4 regions of the Bradyrhizobium sp. 62B genome follow, and region 2 is predicted to be linked to each of the others. Evidence: riboswitches for the same ligand, from Rfam matches in the RefSeq annotation. Region 2 holds a riboswitch; each other region holds the start of a gene.
What was found. Region 2 has a riboswitch for cobalamin ahead of ML401_RS16155 (TonB-dependent receptor). Riboswitches for the same ligand answer to the same signal wherever they lie in the genome.
Positions count from the first base shown of each region.

Region 1: linked by a shared signal. The riboswitch ahead of ML401_RS12745 (TonB-dependent siderophore receptor) and the one ahead of ML401_RS16155 (TonB-dependent receptor) in region 2 are both predicted to bind cobalamin.
Region 3: linked by a shared signal. The riboswitch ahead of ML401_RS12725 (energy-coupling factor ABC transporter permease) and the one ahead of ML401_RS16155 (TonB-dependent receptor) in region 2 are both predicted to bind cobalamin.
Region 4: linked by a shared signal. The riboswitch ahead of ML401_RS12660 (DUF1636 domain-containing protein) and the one ahead of ML401_RS16155 (TonB-dependent receptor) in region 2 are both predicted to bind cobalamin.

Region 1 covers NZ_CP092841.2:2,733,261-2,737,465, forward strand. The annotation lists gene cobT (nicotinate-nucleotide--dimethylbenzimidazole phosphoribosyltransferase) at 1-869, shown strand, start outside; gene ML401_RS12740 (histidine phosphatase family protein) at 862-1,434, opposite strand; cobalamin riboswitch at 1,507-1,709, shown strand; gene ML401_RS12745 (TonB-dependent siderophore receptor) at 1,824-4,187, shown strand; gene ML401_RS12750 (PepSY domain-containing protein) at 4,200-4,205, shown strand, end outside.
Region 2 covers NZ_CP092841.2:3,448,592-3,452,796, forward strand. The annotation lists gene ML401_RS16130 (adenylate/guanylate cyclase domain-containing protein) at 1-348, shown strand, start outside; gene ML401_RS16135 (hypothetical protein) at 454-645, shown strand; gene ML401_RS16140 (hypothetical protein) at 798-1,007, shown strand; gene ML401_RS16145 (fumarylacetoacetate hydrolase family protein) at 1,113-1,961, shown strand; gene ML401_RS16150 (hypothetical protein) at 2,044-2,301, shown strand; cobalamin riboswitch at 2,349-2,563, shown strand; gene ML401_RS16155 (TonB-dependent receptor) at 2,677-4,205, shown strand, end outside.
Region 3 covers NZ_CP092841.2:2,728,958-2,733,162, forward strand. The annotation lists gene cobM (precorrin-4 C(11)-methyltransferase) at 1-300, shown strand, start outside; gene ML401_RS12715 (cobyrinate a,c-diamide synthase) at 300-1,610, shown strand; gene cobA (uroporphyrinogen-III C-methyltransferase) at 1,607-2,338, shown strand; cobalamin riboswitch at 2,384-2,603, shown strand; gene ML401_RS12725 (energy-coupling factor ABC transporter permease) at 2,640-3,317, shown strand; gene cobF (precorrin-6A synthase (deacetylating)) at 3,360-4,109, shown strand; gene cobT (nicotinate-nucleotide--dimethylbenzimidazole phosphoribosyltransferase) at 4,120-4,205, shown strand, end outside.
Region 4 covers NZ_CP092841.2:2,716,288-2,720,492, reverse strand. The annotation lists gene cobN (cobaltochelatase subunit CobN) at 1-784, opposite strand, end outside; gene cobW (cobalamin biosynthesis protein CobW) at 784-1,833, opposite strand; gene ML401_RS12660 (DUF1636 domain-containing protein) at 1,830-2,204, opposite strand; cobalamin riboswitch at 2,298-2,518, opposite strand; gene cobO (cob(I)yrinic acid a,c-diamide adenosyltransferase) at 2,559-3,194, shown strand; gene ML401_RS12650 (cobyric acid synthase) at 3,200-4,205, shown strand, end outside.

The sequences.
Region 1 (4,205 bases), 720 kb from region 2:
TCGTCTTCGCCGGCGACCACGGCATCGTCGCCCAGGGCGTGTCGGCCTATCCGCAAGCGGTGACCATCGCGATGATGGCGAATTTTGCCGCGGGCGGTGCCGCGATCTCGGTGCTGGCGCGCGAGCTTGGCTGCAGCCTGGAAGTGGTCGACGCCGGCACGCTTGCGCAGGAGGAGATGACGGGAATCGTCACCGACAAGCCGCGCTATGGCACGCGCGATTTCAGCGTCGAAGCCGCGCTCACACCTGCGGAACTGGCGTTCGCCTTCGAGGCCGGCCAGCGCGCGGTCGCGCGTGCGGCGGCCAACCCGCCTGATCTCCTGATCTTCGGCGAGATGGGGATCGGCAACACCACCACATCGGCAGCGATTGCCGCGAGCCTGCTCGGCATCAGCGCCGAGGAGATCGCAGGCAGCGGGACCGGCGTCGATGCCGCTGGCCGGGCGCACAAGGCGCGGGTGATCGACGCGGCGATCGCGCATCATGGCGTTGCCGGCGTTTCGCCCGAAAAAATCCTGTGCGCCGTCGGCGGTCTCGAAATCGCGGCGATCTCGGGCGCGATCATCGCGGCCGCGCAGCGCCGCATTCCCGTATTGATCGACGGCTTCATCGTGTCGGTCGCAGCGCTCGCAACAGTGCGGCTGAACCCGTTGTGCCAGCCGTTCCTGCTGCCGTCGCATCAATCGGCCGAGCAGGGGCACCGGCTGGTGCTGCGCGCGCTGAACGTGCAGCCGCTGATCAGCCTCGATCTCAGGCTCGGCGAGGGATCGGGCGCCGCCATCGCGCTGCCCTTGGTGCGCAGCGCCTGCGCACTCCACAACGGCATGGCGACCTTTGCCGAAGCCAATGTGCCGGACAGGCCTAGCTGACCCGCTGATTGACCGAGACGACGCGCCATCCGGTCGCGAGGCGATCGATCCGGGTCAGCGACAGCGGATCGATCACGAAGCGCAAGGCGGCCTGCGGCGTGAGATCCAGCGCGATGCAGAGCGCTGCGCGGATGGTGCCGGAATGCACGACGAGCGTGGCCGGTCCGGCTCCGATCCGCGACAGGCCCAGCCGGACACGCGCGACCTGATCCGCAAAGCTTTCGCCGCCCGGTGGCCGCCCGCCTGCCGGATCATTCCAGAACTGGGCGTAAGTCTCGCCGCCGGTGGCAGCGAGTTCGTCGTGCCGATGGCCGGTCCAGTCGCCGAAATCCTGCTCGCGGAATTCGCTGACCAGCTCCGGTTCGAGCCCCAGCGCGCGCGCCGTCTCGACCGTACGCCGCGACGGGCTGGCATAGCTTGCGGCATTCCGCGGCAGATGGCGCTGCAGCGCCTCCAATTGCGCGCGATCGCCGAGGTCGGCCGGTGCGTCGGCGGCGTGGATGGTGCCTTTGATGCCGTCGACCGGCGCATGCCGGATCAGCCAGAGGAAGGTCTCGCCTTCCATGCTCATCTCCAAGGAAGTTGGTCGCTGTGGCAATAACAGCGCATGGGATACATTGACTCCGTCGCGATGGTAATCCTAGATGCTCGCGACGGTTTCCCCGAGAGGGGATGAAAAGGGAATGCGGTGCGGGGAAATTGTCCCCAATGCCGTGGCTGCCCCCGCAACTGTAAGCGGCGAATCTTGCATCACGAGCCACTGGGCATCTCGGTCCCGGGAAGGCGACGCAAGGTACTGACCCGCGAGCCAGGAGACCTGCCGTCAGCCGTGGTCACACGCGAAGATGTCGGTCGGGGAGTACAGACATTCGGCTTCATCGGACGGCTGCAAGGCCCAAGGTGAGACCTCGTTCGCTGTGACGTGCCACTGACGTCATACCGAGGTTTTGTGCCGTGTCTTCCATCCGCATCCTACGACCGCGCCGCTTCCTGATCGCCTCCGCAGCGCTCACGTTGGCAGTGGCCGATCTGCCCGCCGCGATGGCGCAGCAGGCTCGCGAACGGCTGCCGGCGGTCGAAATCTCGCCGGCCCAATCCCGCAAGCAGGCGAAGCCTGCTAGCCGGGAGGGGCAAAGCGCCCGCCGCGCGTCGTCGCGCAGATCCGCTGTGACGGCAGCGCCAAAGCCTGCGGTGCCGGGCGATGCCGTACAGACGCAGGCGGCGACACCGCTCAACAGCAATGCGGTGGCCGAAAGCGCCTCGCGGCTCGGCCTGACGGTGCGCGAGACGCCGGCGACCGTCGAGGTGATCTCGGCCGAGACCATGCGCGAGCAGGGCTATCGCACCGTGTCCGAGGTCGCGCAGGGCGCGGTCGGCGTCACCTCCGGGGATGCGCCGGGGGAGCCGGCAGGTTTCTCGATGCGCGGCTTCACCAACAGCCAGATCAACACGCTCTACAACGGCATCAAGATCGGCCCGCAGAACATGACCTCGCGGATCATGGACACCGCCAATCTGGAAGCCGTCGAATTCCTCAAGGGTCCGGCCTCGCTGATGTCAGGCGAGGGCGCTGCCGGCGGTGCGATCAATTTCGTCACCAAGCAGCCGCATACGGGACCGATCCGGAACGAGGCTGACTTCGCCTGGGATTCGCTGAACTCGTTCCGCGCGCATTACGGCTCGGGCGGCAGCACCAACGTGCAAGGCCTCGACTACCGCTTCGACATCAGCCGTTCCTCGCTCAACGGTTTTGTCGACGACACCAATACCAAGATGCTGGATGTGTCGGGTCAGCTCAACTACCGCATCTCCGACAGCCTCAAGGTCTGGGGCGCGATCGAATATCGCGAGGATCGCGGCAAGGCCTATTGGGGCGCGCCGCTGGTGCCGGTCGCCTTCAGCGGCGCGCATGCGACGAGCGGGATCGTGTCCGGCAATTACGTCTCGAACTACAACAAGACCAACCTCGGCGCCGTCACCATCGACGACCGCACCTTCAACACCAATTACAACGTTCTCGACAATCGCAACGTGGCGCAGGAAGTGTGGCTCCGCGGTGGCTTCGAGCTGAAGCTGGCGCCTGACCTCATGCTGAAGAGCCAAGCCTATGGCTACGGCGCCGAGCGCACGTGGTTCAACAATGAGGTTGAGGCGTTCAATTCCGGAACGAACCTGGTCGATCGCGAGCGCTTTTACGTCGCCCATAGCCAGCGTCTCGTCGGCAATGTCACAGACCTGATCTGGGACACAGACATCGCCGGTTTCGGCAACCGGTTGGTCACGACGTTGTCCTCGAGCTATCTCTATTTCGTCAGGCCGGGCGCCGCCAATTTCCCCGGCGATTCCGTGTCCCTCGTCGATCCCAACCGCGGCTTCTACGGCACGCTTACGACCAAGCAGCAGACCGCCCGGATCGACAACGAGGCGCTGTCGTTCGAGGACCGGCTGAAGCTGACGCGGACGTTCTCGCTGATCGGCGGCCTGCGCGTCGAGCATATCGGGCTCGACCGCAATTCGACCGACGCGGTAGGGGTTGTGAACGCGGGTTTCCCTTACACCAAGGACTGGGCGCCGGTGACGGGACGCATCGGCTACACTTGGGAGGCCGTGCCGGGCCTGACCTTCTTCAGTCAATACGCCACCGGCGCAGACGTCTCGGCCAACAACATCTTTTTGCTGTCACCGACCCAGCCGCTCGATCTCACCACCGCGCGCACCTACGAGACCGGCGTCAAGCACCTGTTCTGGGACAACAGGGCGGAATGGTCGTTCTCGGCCTACGACATCCTGCGCAAGAACGTCTATGCCGCGGCCGGCGGGCAGGCGCTCAACATCGCGGGGCGGCAGGAATCCAAGGGCGTGGAGCTTGCCGCCTCGGTGCGTCCGATCGATCCGTTGCGGCTGTGGGGCAACATTGCCTATGTCGATGCGCGCTATGCCGATTACAATTTCGTCGGCGGATCGTTTTCCGGCAACACGCCGCCGAACGTACCGCGCATCGTCGCCAATGCCGGCGCATCGTATCGGTTCTTCACGCCCTGGCCGGTGGAGCTCGGAATCACCGGCCGCCATGTCGGCGACCGCTACAACACCGACGCCAACACGGTGACGATGAAGGCCTACACCGTCGCGGACGTCTACGCCTTCGTCGACATTCCCAAGACCGTGTTTGGTGCGGTCGACCAGGCCCGCCTGACCTTCCGCGTCCGCAACATCACCGACAAGCGCTACGCGATCTGGGGCGATCCGTTCTATCCCGATCAGATCCTGCTCGGTGCGCCGCGCACCTATGAACTCTCGGCGGCGTTCAAATGGTAGGGCGCTGACCGCATGATG
Region 2 (4,205 bases):
ATCCTGATCTCGCAGGCCACCGCCGAGGCGATCGGATCGCAGCTCGAGCTGCGCGAAATCGATCGCCTGGCAGTCGCCGGCCAGACCGCGCCGCAGACGATCTTCGAGGTGATGGCGAGGGCTGGCGCGCTCACGGATGCGCAATTTGGCTTGCGCACGCACTATGCCGAGGCGCTCGCCGCCTATCGCGCCCGGCGCTTCGATGCGGCGCGCGCGGCCTTTGGCGCGGCGCTCGAAGCCGTCCCCGGCGACGGCCCCTCGCGCACGATGCTCGGCCGCATCGCGCAGTTCGAGGCGAGCCCGCCGGACCAGGGATGGGACGGCGCCTGGCGCCTCGACAGCAAATAGCCTGCCGCACCGGAAAAATTATTTCTACGGGATAACGATGTTCGCCGTGACCTATTTCCCGGGCTTAGGTTGGGTGTCCTTGTGGCGTTTGATGGGGACACGCCGATGCCAGAACTTCAGGACAGGCTGGAACGGTTCGAGACGCTCACCGCCGAATGCGAGCTGATCGCCAAGCTCGCCACCGACAGCACCAAGCGCGAGTTCTATCTGAAGCTTTCGGAGCAGTACCGTCAGCTGGCGCTGGACATGCGGCAGGCGATCGCGACCAAGGCGGCGGAAACTCAGGCGGCGGCCTGAGGCCGGCTGCAATCCGTTCTTAACGTTTGGCGCGCATCCTGATGGCATGCGGGCGTCGCTGATCGGCTGTGCCCGTGTTGGGAAGGCCGGGGTTCGCTGCAATGCAGCGTGCGCCGTGAACGTCGTTTTGCCATGCCTCACAGGGCAATCCCATGCGCCTCGTTGCCGTGATCATCATCGCGCTCATGACGGCGGCCTGCGACCAGGAGCAGGACATCACCGGCTCGACGCCGGTCTGTCCCTTGCGGAACTACAGCTACAACCCCCGCGACATGAACCAGTGCGTCAATGCCTGCAAATCATGCGATCGCGGCACAACCGTCACCTGCACGACCTCCTGCAGCCTCAAGGGCGCGCGCTGAGCGCATCGCCTGCTGCCTTGCAGGGATCGCAACCGCGCCATCCCCGGCCGCCATCGTCCCCGCCATCTCGACCTGATAGGGTCGGTTGGAGCAGGGGGACATCGGATGAAATTCGCAAGCTTTGAAATCAACAACGTGGCGTCATGGGGTCTGGTGGACGGCGACGCCGTGGCCGATCTCGGCGCGGTGCTGGGCGATCGCTATCCCGATCTCAAATCGGCGATCGCCGCGGGCGTTCTGTCCGAGGTCGCCGCCGCGGCAGCCCGGGCGAAGCGCCATCCGCTGGCCAGCATCGCCTTCCTGCCTGTGATCCCGAACCCCGACAAGATCCTCTGCATCGGGCTCAACTATGAGAACCACCGCAAGGAGACCGGGCGTACCGAGGTCGACAATCCCACCGTGTTCGGCCGCTTCGCCAACAGCCAGACCGGGCATCTCACCGACATCATCCGCCCGAAGGTCTCGACCCAGCTCGACTTCGAGGGCGAGCTCGCCGTCGTGATCGGCAAGGCCGGCCGCTACATCCCCCGCGCCGAGGCGTTCGGCCATGTGGCCGGCTATGCCTGCTACAACGAGGGCAGCGTCCGCGACTACCAGCGCCATACCCATCAGTTCACGCCGGGCAAGAACTTTCCCGCCACCGGCGCCTTCGGCCCGTTCCTGGTGACGCCCGACGAGGTCGGAGAGGTCGGGCCGCTGCGGCTGCAGACCCGGCTCAACGGCGAGGTGGTGCAGGACACCACCATCGATCAGATGATCTTCGATATCCCGCGCCAGATCGAATATTGCTCGCAGTTTACCCGGCTCGAGCCCGGCGACGTCATCGCCACCGGCACGCCGGGCGGCGTCGGCTCGCGGCGCACCCCGCCGCTCTGGATGAAGGCGGGCGATGTCGTCGAGGTCGAGATCGACAAGGTCGGCCTGCTGCGCAATGCCGTCGCCGACGAGGCCTGACGGAACCGACGGTGCTGGGGCACCGGAACGATTCACATGGGTTAGCCATTGAAGACGAGGGCAGGACGCGGAGTCCGATGGAATGGGTATGCTCGATCCCGGCCGATTTCTGGTGTCGTGCTCGCATTGCGACGCCTGGCCGATGGCGGCCAATGTGAAGCGGTCGAGCTGGTCGGCGTCGCCGCATGAGGTTCGCTTTGTCTGCACGCGCTGCCGCCGCGAGGAGACTGCGATCGTCTCGGCCTCCGGCGAATTGACCCCGATCAAGCGCGTCGATGTTCCGCCTCGCGATGTCGCTGCCGCCTGGGCCCAGGCCCAGCGTTTGCGAGGGCGGACTTGAGCCGCAGTTGCTACACCGACTGGCCGATTGACTCTCCGGCGGAACGGCACGTAGATGATCGTGACGGTTCTCCTCATGGAGATCAAAAGGGAATGTGGTGCGGGACGTCCCAACGCCGGGATTTGTCTCAACGCCACGGCTGCCCCCGCAACTGTAAGCGGTGAATCTTTCGTCCTGTGCCACTGGGAATCTCGGTCCTGGGAAGGCGACGCAAGGTAACGACCCGCGAGCCAGGAGACCTGCCGTCAGCCGTGGTCACACGCGAGGATGTCGGTCGGGGAGTACAGACATTGGCTTCACCGGAGCAGCCCATCGCTCTGCCGTGAAACCTCGTTCGCTGTGACGTGCCACCGACGTCATACCGAGGTTACAACATTGTCCCGTCTCGCTTCTGCTGCCCGGCGCCTCAGCGTAGGCCTGTTCGCATCCGTCTCGCTCCATTCGCTCGGTCTCTCCGCCGCCTTCGCCCAGCATGCTGTCGCCGAGCAGTTGCCGCCGGTCGAGGTGAGCAAGCCCGACGATCAGAACCGCACGCGGGCCAGGGCGATCGGTGAGGGCGAGACGACGAGGCCGCGGCGAGCCGCGAATGTCGCGCCGGCAGGCAATGGCACCGGCTCATCCGGCCCGGGCTCCGAGGCTGTCGCGGGTGACGGCGGCATCGTCGGAGCCGCCACGACCGTCATCACGGCCGCGGATATCGCGCATGCGCCGTCGCAGACGCTTGCCGAGATCATCGCCACGCAGACTCCGGGAGCCCAGATCACGACGTTCTATGGCGGCCAGATCGGCGCCAAGACCAGCGTGGACCTGCGTGGCTTCGGCGCCTTTGCCACCGCCAACACGCTGGTGCTGGTCAACGGCCGGCGGCTCAATGATGTCGACATGGCGCAGGTGGACCTCTCCACCATCCCGCTCAATTCCATCGAGCGTATCGAGATCACGCGCGGCAACTCCGGCGCGGTGCTCTACGGCGACAACGCGGTCGGCGGCGTGATCAACATCGTCACCAAGACCGGAAGCGGCGGACCGCCCGTGACCGCGCGCATCGAGGCCGCCTTCGGCTCGTTCAACACCAGGCTCGGCAATGTCTCGACCTCGCTCAATTCCGGGCCGTGGTCGACCTCGTTCTACGGCAATGCCGTCAGCACCGACGGCTATCGCGACAACAATCGCTATTCCCAGCAGAATGGCGTCGGCAATCTCAATTACACGACGCCGGGCCTGACGGCGTTTCTCACGGTCACCGGCGACAATCAGGAGCTGCGCCTGCCGGGCGGCCGCACCGTCGATCCCTCCATCGGCCTCGACGAGCTCAAGACCAGCCGCCGAGGCACCAGCACGCCGTTCAACTACGCCAACCAGCAGGGCATTAGCGCGACAGCCGGCTTCACCAAGACCCTGGTCAACGGCGTCGATCTCATCGTCGACGGCGGTGTGCGCGACAAGAAGCAGCAGAGCGCGTTCTTCTCCAGCCCGGCGCCGGTTCCTGCCTTCTTCACCTCGACTTATGTCGATTCCAACCTGACGACGTGGTCGATCACGCCGCGGCTCAGCGTGAAGAGCCTGCTGCTCGGCATGCCGTCGCAGCTCCTGACTGGCATCGACTACTACGATGCGAGCTTCCGGCAGGACCGCGGCGCCGGGCAGGGGCTCGCCGCCTGGCACAATTACGACCTCAGGCAGCAGACGGTCGCCGGTTATTTCCAGCACACATTGGGAGTCGCGCCCACGACCGACATCTCCTACGGGGCGCGGGTGCAGAACGTCAGGCTTGCGGCACGCGACAATTTCGACGCGGCGGCGCCGTTCAACGCCGACATCGGCGCGTCGCCGCTGACCAGCGAGGAGACCCAATATGCGCTGCATCTGGGAGCCGAGCATCGCCTCAATGACGTGGTCTCGCT
Region 3 (4,205 bases), 720 kb from region 2:
GCGATTCATCTGTCGATACACCTGCTCGACCAAGTCATCGCCGAGCTCACGCCGCATTACGGCGAAATTTGTCCGGTCGCGATCGTCTGGCGCGCGAGCTGGCCGGACCAGCGTATCGTGCGCGCGACGCTCGGCACGCTCGATGCAGCAGTCGGCGCGGAGATGGAGCGTACTGCGCTGATCCTGGTCGGCAAGACGCTTGGCGCTGCGGATTTTGACGAGAGCCGCCTCTACGCCGCCGACTACGACCGTCGCTATCGGCCCGTCGGCGCCGAGCCGCGCTTTCCGGAGGCGTCGTGATGGCGGTGGGCCTTGTCATCTCCGCGCCGGCCTCCGGCGTCGGCAAGACCACGCTGACGCTGGCGCTCGCACGCGCCTGGCGCCATCGCGGCCTGAATGTGCAGTGCTTCAAGAGTGGCCCCGACTACATCGATCCCGCCTTCCACGCGGCTGCGACGGGCCGCGCCTCCGTCAATGTCGATAGCTGGGCGATGGACCGCGGAACGATCGCCCATCTCGTCAGCCGCGGCGCGGATGCCGATGTCGTGCTCGCCGAGGGCTCGATGGGCCTGTTCGACGGCGTCGCCGCGCGCGGCGTCTGCGGCACCGGTGCTACCGCCGACATTGCGGAGATGCTGGGCTGGCCGGTGCTGCTGGTGATCGACCCCTCTGGACAGGCGCAGACAGCGGCGGCGATCGCCGCAGGCCTGCGTGATTACCGCGCCGGTGTGCGCCTCGCGGGCGTCGTGCTCAATCGTGTCGCCAGTCCGCGCCATGAAGATCTGGTGCGGCGTGCGCTCAATGATGCCGGCATCGCCGTGTTCGGCGCGCTGCCGCGTCATGCCGAGATCAGCCTGCCGAAGCGGCATCTCGGCCTGGTGCAGGCCGAAGAGCAGGCCGAGATCGGCAAGCTGATCGACGAGGCCGCGCGCTTCGTCGCCGAGCGTGTCGATCTCGATGCGGTGCTGCGATCCGCAGCCGGATGGTCGCCGCGGCCGACCGCGGATGGCCTGAACGTGGTGCCGCCCGGCCAGCGCATTGCGTTGGCGCGTGATGCCGCGTTCTCCTTCGTCTATCCGCATATGCTTGAAGCCTGGCGCGCGGCGGGCGCCGAGATCGTGCCGTTCTCGCCGCTGGCCGATGAAGCGCCTGATGCGAGCGCCGATGTGTGCTGGCTGCCGGGCGGCTATCCCGAGCTCCATGCCGGCAGGATCGCGGCCAATGCGCGGTTTCGCGAGGGCCTGCGCGCCTTCGCCGAAACGCGGCCCGTGCATGGCGAATGCGGGGGCTATATGGTGCTGGGAGCCGCTTTGACCGACGCGGACGGGATCCGCCATGAGATGACAGACCTGCTTGGCCTCGAGACCAGCTTTGCCAAACGCCGCATGCATCTGGGCTATCGCCTCGCGACGCTCGCCGCGCCGATGCCGGGACATCGCGCCGGGGCGCGCCTGCGCGGCCATGAGTTTCACTATTCGACCATTCTCGCCCAGCCTGACACGCCGCTCGCGGTCGTGCATGATGCGACGGGTGCAATCATCGCCGAGACCGGCTCGCGGCGCGGCCATGTCAGCGGCACGTTCTTTCATCTGATCGCGGAGGACCGGTGAGCGGGTTCGTTTCCTTCATCTCCGCCGGACCCGGCGACCCTGAATTGCTCACGCTCAAGGGCGCCGCGCGGCTGCGCGAGGCCGACGTCGTGCTCTATGACGATCTCGCCTCGGGCGCGATCCTCGATCTCGCCCGGCCCGAAGCCAATCTCGTCGCGGTCGGTAAGCGGGCAGGGCGGCCCTCGACCAAGCAGCATCACGTCAACCGTCTGCTGGTCGACTATGCCGTAACGGGCGCGCGCGTGGTGCGGCTGAAGTCCGGCGATGCCGGGATATTCGGCCGCCTCGAGGAGGAGATCGAGACGCTGCGCGAAGCCGGCATCGGCTATGAGATCGTTCCCGGCGTCACCTCGGCTTGCGCCGCCGCGGCCCAGGCCGGCATTCCCCTGACAAGGCGCCACACCTCGCGCCGGGTGCAGTTCATCACCGGCGCGGACGTCACCGGCGAGCTGCCGCCCAACCTGAATTGGGCGGCGCTGGCCGATCCTGAAGCGACGACCGTGGTCTATATGGGCCGACGCACCTTTCCGGCGCTTGCCGCAAAATTGATCGCGCATGGGCTTGCCGCGGATACGCCGGCGCTGGTCGCCGAATCCCTCGGCCGTTCCGACGAGCGGCTGGTCCGCACCACCATTGCCGAGCTTGCCGAGCAGCTTGCCCGCGGCGGCGCCGCTTCCACCGCCGCCGTGATCCTGTTCGGCGCGCTGGCGGGGGATTATCCGTCGTGACGGCCGCGGCCGCCCTTCGCCTCTTGACGCAGGCGCGCCGAAAGGAGCACACAGGAGGGGCATGGTGCTCAACGCGGCGCAAAGCGCCGGAGCATAATCGGGAATGGGGATGGGCGGACCAAGTTGCGGCGCTCAAAACCCCAGCCGCCCCCGCGACTGTAAGCGGTGAGGGGCTCCGATCAGCCACTGGGCCGCAAGGCCCGGGAAGGCCGGAGAACCCAGTGAACCGCGAGCCAGGAGACCGGCCCTGCACGTTTTGAGGCCAAGGCCGTCGGGTGTGACGGCAGGAAGGATCTGAGCCATGCATATCGAACCCGGGATCGTGACGGGCGCCAAGCTCGTGTTGAGTTACGCAACCGGCATCGCCGCAGGCGGCGTTGCCCTGAAGCTCGCGGCCAAGACCGTACGCGAGCAGGGCATGACGTCGTTCGCCGCGCGCACCTTGGCCACGACGGTTCTCGTCTTCGTCTTCTTCGAGATCCTGCCGCACTTCCCGGTCGGCGTCTCCGAGGTCCACTTCATTCTCGGCTCGACCTTGTTCCTGCTGTTCGGTGCGGCGCCCGCCGCCTTTGGCCTCGCGTTCGGCCTGCTGCTTCAGGGCGTGTTCTTCGAGCCGGCCGACATCCCGCAATACGGCATGAATGTCACGACGCTCCTGGTGCCGCTGTTCGCGATCCAGGCCATCGCAACGCGGATCATCCCGCGCAACACCGCCTATGTCGATTTGAAGTATCGCCAGGCGCTGGCGCTGTCGACGACCTATCAGGCCGGCGTGATCGGCTGGGTGGCGTTCTGGGCGCTCTACGGCTCGGGCTTTGCGATGAGCAACCTCGCCAGCATCGCGACGTTCGCCGCCTCTTACGCGCTGGTCATCGTGATCGAGCCGCTGGCTGATCTGGCCGTGCTGGCGCTGGCGAAGTCGCTGCGCGGCGTCACCGCGCCGGGCTTCGTCACCCCGCGCCTGCACAACGCGGCCTAAAGAGACAAGGGGCGGCCGTCATGGCCGCCCCCGGCGCCCGCGATGCTCACGCTTTCCCTGATCGGCATCGGTTGCGGCGATCCTGGCCAGCTCACGCGCGCCGCCGTTGAAGCCATCAACGCCGCCGACCTCGTCCTGATCCCGCGCAAGGGAACGGCGAAGTCCGATCTCGCCGATCTCAGGCGGACGATCTGCGCGGATGTCCTGACCAATCAAACGACGCGTATCGCCGAGTTCGACCTTCCGGTGCGCGACACCGAGGAAGCGGATTACCGCAAGGGCGTGGACGACTGGCACGATGCGGTTGCCGCGACCTGGCAGCATGCGGTCGCAGATCATCTCAAGGGTGAGGGCAAGGTTGCGCTGCTGATCTGGGGCGATCCCTCGCTGTATGATTCCTCGCTGCGCATTGCGCGGCGGCTCGATCCCTTGCCTAAAATCGAAGTGGTGCCCGGCATCACCTCGATCCAGGCGCTGTGCGCGGCCCATGCGCTGCCGCTCAACGACATCGGCGAGCCATTTCTGGTCACGACGGGACGGCGCCTGCGCGAAGGCGGCTGGCCGCAAGGCGTCGACACCGTGGTGGTGATGCTCGACGGCGGCACGGCGTTCCAGTCGATCGATCCTGATAGCCTCCACATTTACTGGGGCGCCTATCTCGGCATGCAAGATCAGATCATCCTATCCGGCGCGCTCGCCGAGGCCGGCCCGCGCATCGTGGCCGTGCGGCAGGAGGCGCGCGCGCGCCACGGCTGGATCATGGACAGCTACATTCTCAAGCGTACGCGTTAAGCGAGGCAGCATGCTCCCCGACTGGGTCACCCAGAAATGCCCCGAAATCTCCGCGGTCCATCGCGACGCGGCGATCGCGCGTCAGGCGCAACTGAC
Region 4 (4,205 bases), 730 kb from region 2:
CGTTGACGATCGCCGCCGGAGGATTCGTCGCAAGATACGCGCGCAACCAGCCCGCGACACCCGGAGCCTTCAGCGAGGTGACGAACGCGCCGAACGCGTCAAAACCCTTCTCGCGCAGCGCCGCGATCAGCGCATCGACCGGGCCGGTGTCGGCGGCCGTGAGATAGGAGCGATAGAAGGTCACCAGCGCGAGGGGCTTCCCCCCGCCGCCCGCCGGCGCAGCAATGACACCGCGCGCGGGATCGTAGAATCCCATCTCGGGCACGGTCATGTCGCCGACTACAGGCCCGGCATAAAGTCCCGAGGCCAGCGCCAGCTGCGCAATCGCCGCTTGCGCCGCGACCGGGCCGCCGGTGTCGCAGAGCACCTTGAGGCGCCGCAGCGTCGAGACCGGCAAGGTCGAATAGGCATCGAGCCTGACGTCGTCGCGGCCATCGGCCGGCAGCACGGCGAGCACGATGCCGCGATCCTTCGCCAGTTGCTGGAGCGCCGCGAGGCCGTATGGCCAATAGGATTCGCCGCCGATCAGCCGCACCAGAATGCCGCGCGCCTGCGACAGCGTGCGCTCGACATAGGTATCGACCGACAGCGGATGACGCAGCTCGGCGAGGTTGGCGAGCCGCAGCGACGGCAGGCTGCTCCGGCCACGGCGCCAGCCGGCTGCGAAGGCAGCAAGGTCAGAATCCGAATACGAGAGCACCACGAGATCGGCCGGGTCCTGGCCGATGTCTCTTGGCGTCGCGGTCTCCTCGAGACCGCGGCTCTCGCGGAAGACGACGTGCATCAGATGCCAAGCCTTGAAATACCAAGTCCTGCCTTGATGGCGGCCTCATCGATATCGCCATGCTCGCCGATCACGACGAGCTTTGATTGCCGGAGACCCGCGCCCCAGGGCTTATCGAACTGATGGCGCACGCGCTCGCCCACGGCCTGCAGCAACAGGCGCATGGGCTTGCCCGCGACCGCGATGTAGCCCTTGGCGCGCAGCACGTTCTGCTCGCGCGCCAGCTTCTGCACCGAGGCGACCAGCGCGTCGATGTCGGCGACCTCAGGGAGATCGATCACGACGGAGGCAAAATCATCGTGCTCGTGCTCCTCCTCGCCGTCGTGATGCGAGGGACGTGCGGCGAGATCGTTCTCGGCGGCAGCGCCGAGGCCGAGGATCACGCGCGCGTCGATCGCGCCGTCAGTGACGGGCAGCATCGGCACGCGGCGCGGCATCTCGGCGGTGATCACAGCCTTGGCGGCTTCGATCCCGGCGGCGCCCGCAAGGTCGGCCTTGGTCAGCAGCACGATGTCGGCGCAGGCGATCTGGTCCTCGAACACTTCCGACAGCGGCGTCTCGTGGTCGAGATTTTCGTCCGCCGCGCGCTGCGCTTCGACCGCATCAGGATCGGGCGCGAAGCGGCCGGCCGCGACGGCCTCGGCATCGGCCAGCGCGATCACGCCGTCGACCGTGATGCGCGAGCGGATCTCGGGCCAGTCGAACGCCTTCAAAAGTGGCTTCGGCAACGCCAGGCCCGAGGTCTCGATCAGGATGTGATCGGGCCGCACCGGGCGCGCCAAGAGCTGCTCCATGGTCGGAATGAAATCATCAGCGACGGTGCAGCAGATGCAGCCATTGGCGAGTTCGACGATGTTCTCTTCGGGGCAATTGGCGTCGGCGCAGGACTTCAGGATCTCGCCGTCGACGCCCTCGCTGCCGAACTCGTTGACGAGCACGGCGAGCTTCTTGCCATTGGGGTTTGCGAGCAGATGCTGGATCAGCGTCGTCTTGCCGGAGCCGAGGAAACCGGTGACCACCGTCACAGGGACTTTTGCGAGCGAGCTCATTCGGCGGCCTCCGGCACGACGGCGACAGGGGGAATGCGGGCAAGCGACTGCTTGCGGAAGATTTCGGGACGACTGCGCCAGGGCACGAGGCCATCGGGCGCGGCCGCATAGGCCGCAGCGCCTGCGACCACGTCCTGCGCATTCGTCTCGGACAAGCGGCCATAGACATAGGACCAGCGGCCGGGCGCGCTGAGCGCGACCGAGCAGCCCTGGCTGCATGCAGAGAGGCATTCGACGGGAACCACATTGACGCCGTCGGGCACGCCGGCCTCGAGGATCGCACCATGCAGGCGCTTGCCGGGCGTCGTCTCGCCCTCGCCGAGCGTCTCGCCGGCACGGCAGGTGATGCAGACATGAAGTGTGACGGTCATCGCCTCTTCCAGATATCAGCGGGAGGCGATGAGGCACACGGACCATTCTTCAGAAGGGTCCGTTTCCCCGTCGCGGAACACCCCGTCCGCCGGTCCAAAACTCGTCGCGCTGGCAGGTCTCCCGGCTTGCGGAGCAGGGTTTTGCCCTTCGATCCCCGCCTTCCCGATTCCCGTGGGAATCAGTGGCTTCGGGCATCTCTCCGGTCACGGTCGCGGGGGCGGCTGCATTTTGGACCCTAATCTTGCCGATTCGGACCCTATCGCATTCCCTCTTCGCCTGTCATAGGACAGGAACCAACGCCGGGCCACCATTTGCCGGTGGCCGCCTCTTGTCAAGCCGAAGGACCGGGACCCATGACGCCTGAACCGGATACCCAAACAACCGAGGACACCGACGTCAGGCACGCCCAGAAAATGGCGAAGAAGAAGGCCGCCCGCGACAAGATCATGGCGACCAAGAGCGGCGAAAAGGGCCTCATCATCGTCCACACCGGCGCCGGCAAGGGCAAGTCCTCCTCGGCTTTCGGCATGATCGTGCGCTGCGTCGCTCACGGCTTCCCCTGCGCCGTCGTGCAGTTCATCAAGGGCGCCTGGGACACCGGCGAGCGGCGCCTGCTCACCGGCCATTTCGGCGAGCTCTGTCAGTTCCACGCGATGGGCGAAGGCTTCACCTGGGAGACACAGGACCGCGCCCGCGACATCGCCGCCGCGCGCGCCGGCTGGGAGAAGGCCAAGGAGCTGATCCTTGACGAGAGCTTGCGCATGGTCGTGCTCGACGAGATCAACATCGCGCTGCGCTACGACTACCTCGACATCGCCGAGGTGGTGGAGTTCCTGACGACCTCGAAGCCGCCGACGACTCACGTCGTGCTCACCGGGCGCAACGCCAAGGACGAGCTGATCGAGATCGCCGATCTCGTCACCGAGATGACGCTGGTCAAGCACCCCTTCCGCTCCGGCATCAAGGCGCAGGCCGGCGTCGAGTTCTGAAGTCGATGGCACGGGCGCTGATGATTCAGGGGGCCGGCTCGGACGTGGGCAAGTCGCTCATCGTCGCCGGTCTCGCGCGCGCCTTCACGCGGCGGGGCTTGCGTGTGCTCCCCTTCAAGCCGCAGAACATGTCGAACAACGCGGCCGTCACCGTCGATGGCGGCGAGATCGGCCGCGCGCAGGCGCTGCAGGCGCTCGCGGCCGGCGTCGAGCCGCACACCGACATGAACCCGGTGCTGCTCAAGCCCGAGACCGATGTCGGCGCGCAGGTCATCGTGCATGGCAAGCGCATCGCGACGGCGCGTGCGCGCGACTACGCGGCCATGAAACCCTCGCTGATGGGCGCGGTGCTGGAGAGCTTTGAGCGGCTGAAGGCGCGCGCCGATCTGGTGCTGGTCGAAGGCGCCGGCAGTCCGGCCGAAGTGAATCTGCGCAAGGCCGACATCGCCAATATGGGCTTTGCGCGCAAGGCCGACGTGCCCGTCGTGCTGATCGGCGACATCGATCGCGGCGGCGTCATCGCGCAGCTCGTCGGCATCAAGACGGTGATCGATCCTGACGATGCCGCGATGATCCAAGGTTTTGTCATCAACAAGTTCCGCGGCGATCCCACGCTGTTCGACGACGGCTACAGGCTGATCGAAGAAAAAAACGCCTGGCGCGGTTTCGGCGTGCTGCCCTGGTTTGCCCGCGCCGGCGAGCTGCCGGCCGAGGATGCGCTAGGGCTCAGCGACGCGCGCAAGCCGGGCCAGTGCAAGATCGCGTGCCTCGCGCTGTCGCGGATCGCCAATTTCGACGATCTCGATCCGCTCAAGCTCGAGCCTTCAGTCGATCTCGTGATGGTGCGCCCCGGCGAAGCAATCCCCGGCGACGTCAGGCTCGTCATCATCCCCGGCTCGAAGTCCACCCGCGGCGATCTCGACTTCCTGCGTGCGCAGGGCTGGGACATCGACCTGCTCGCGCATCATCGCCGGGGCGGCCACGTCCTCGGCCTCTGCGGAGGCTACCAGA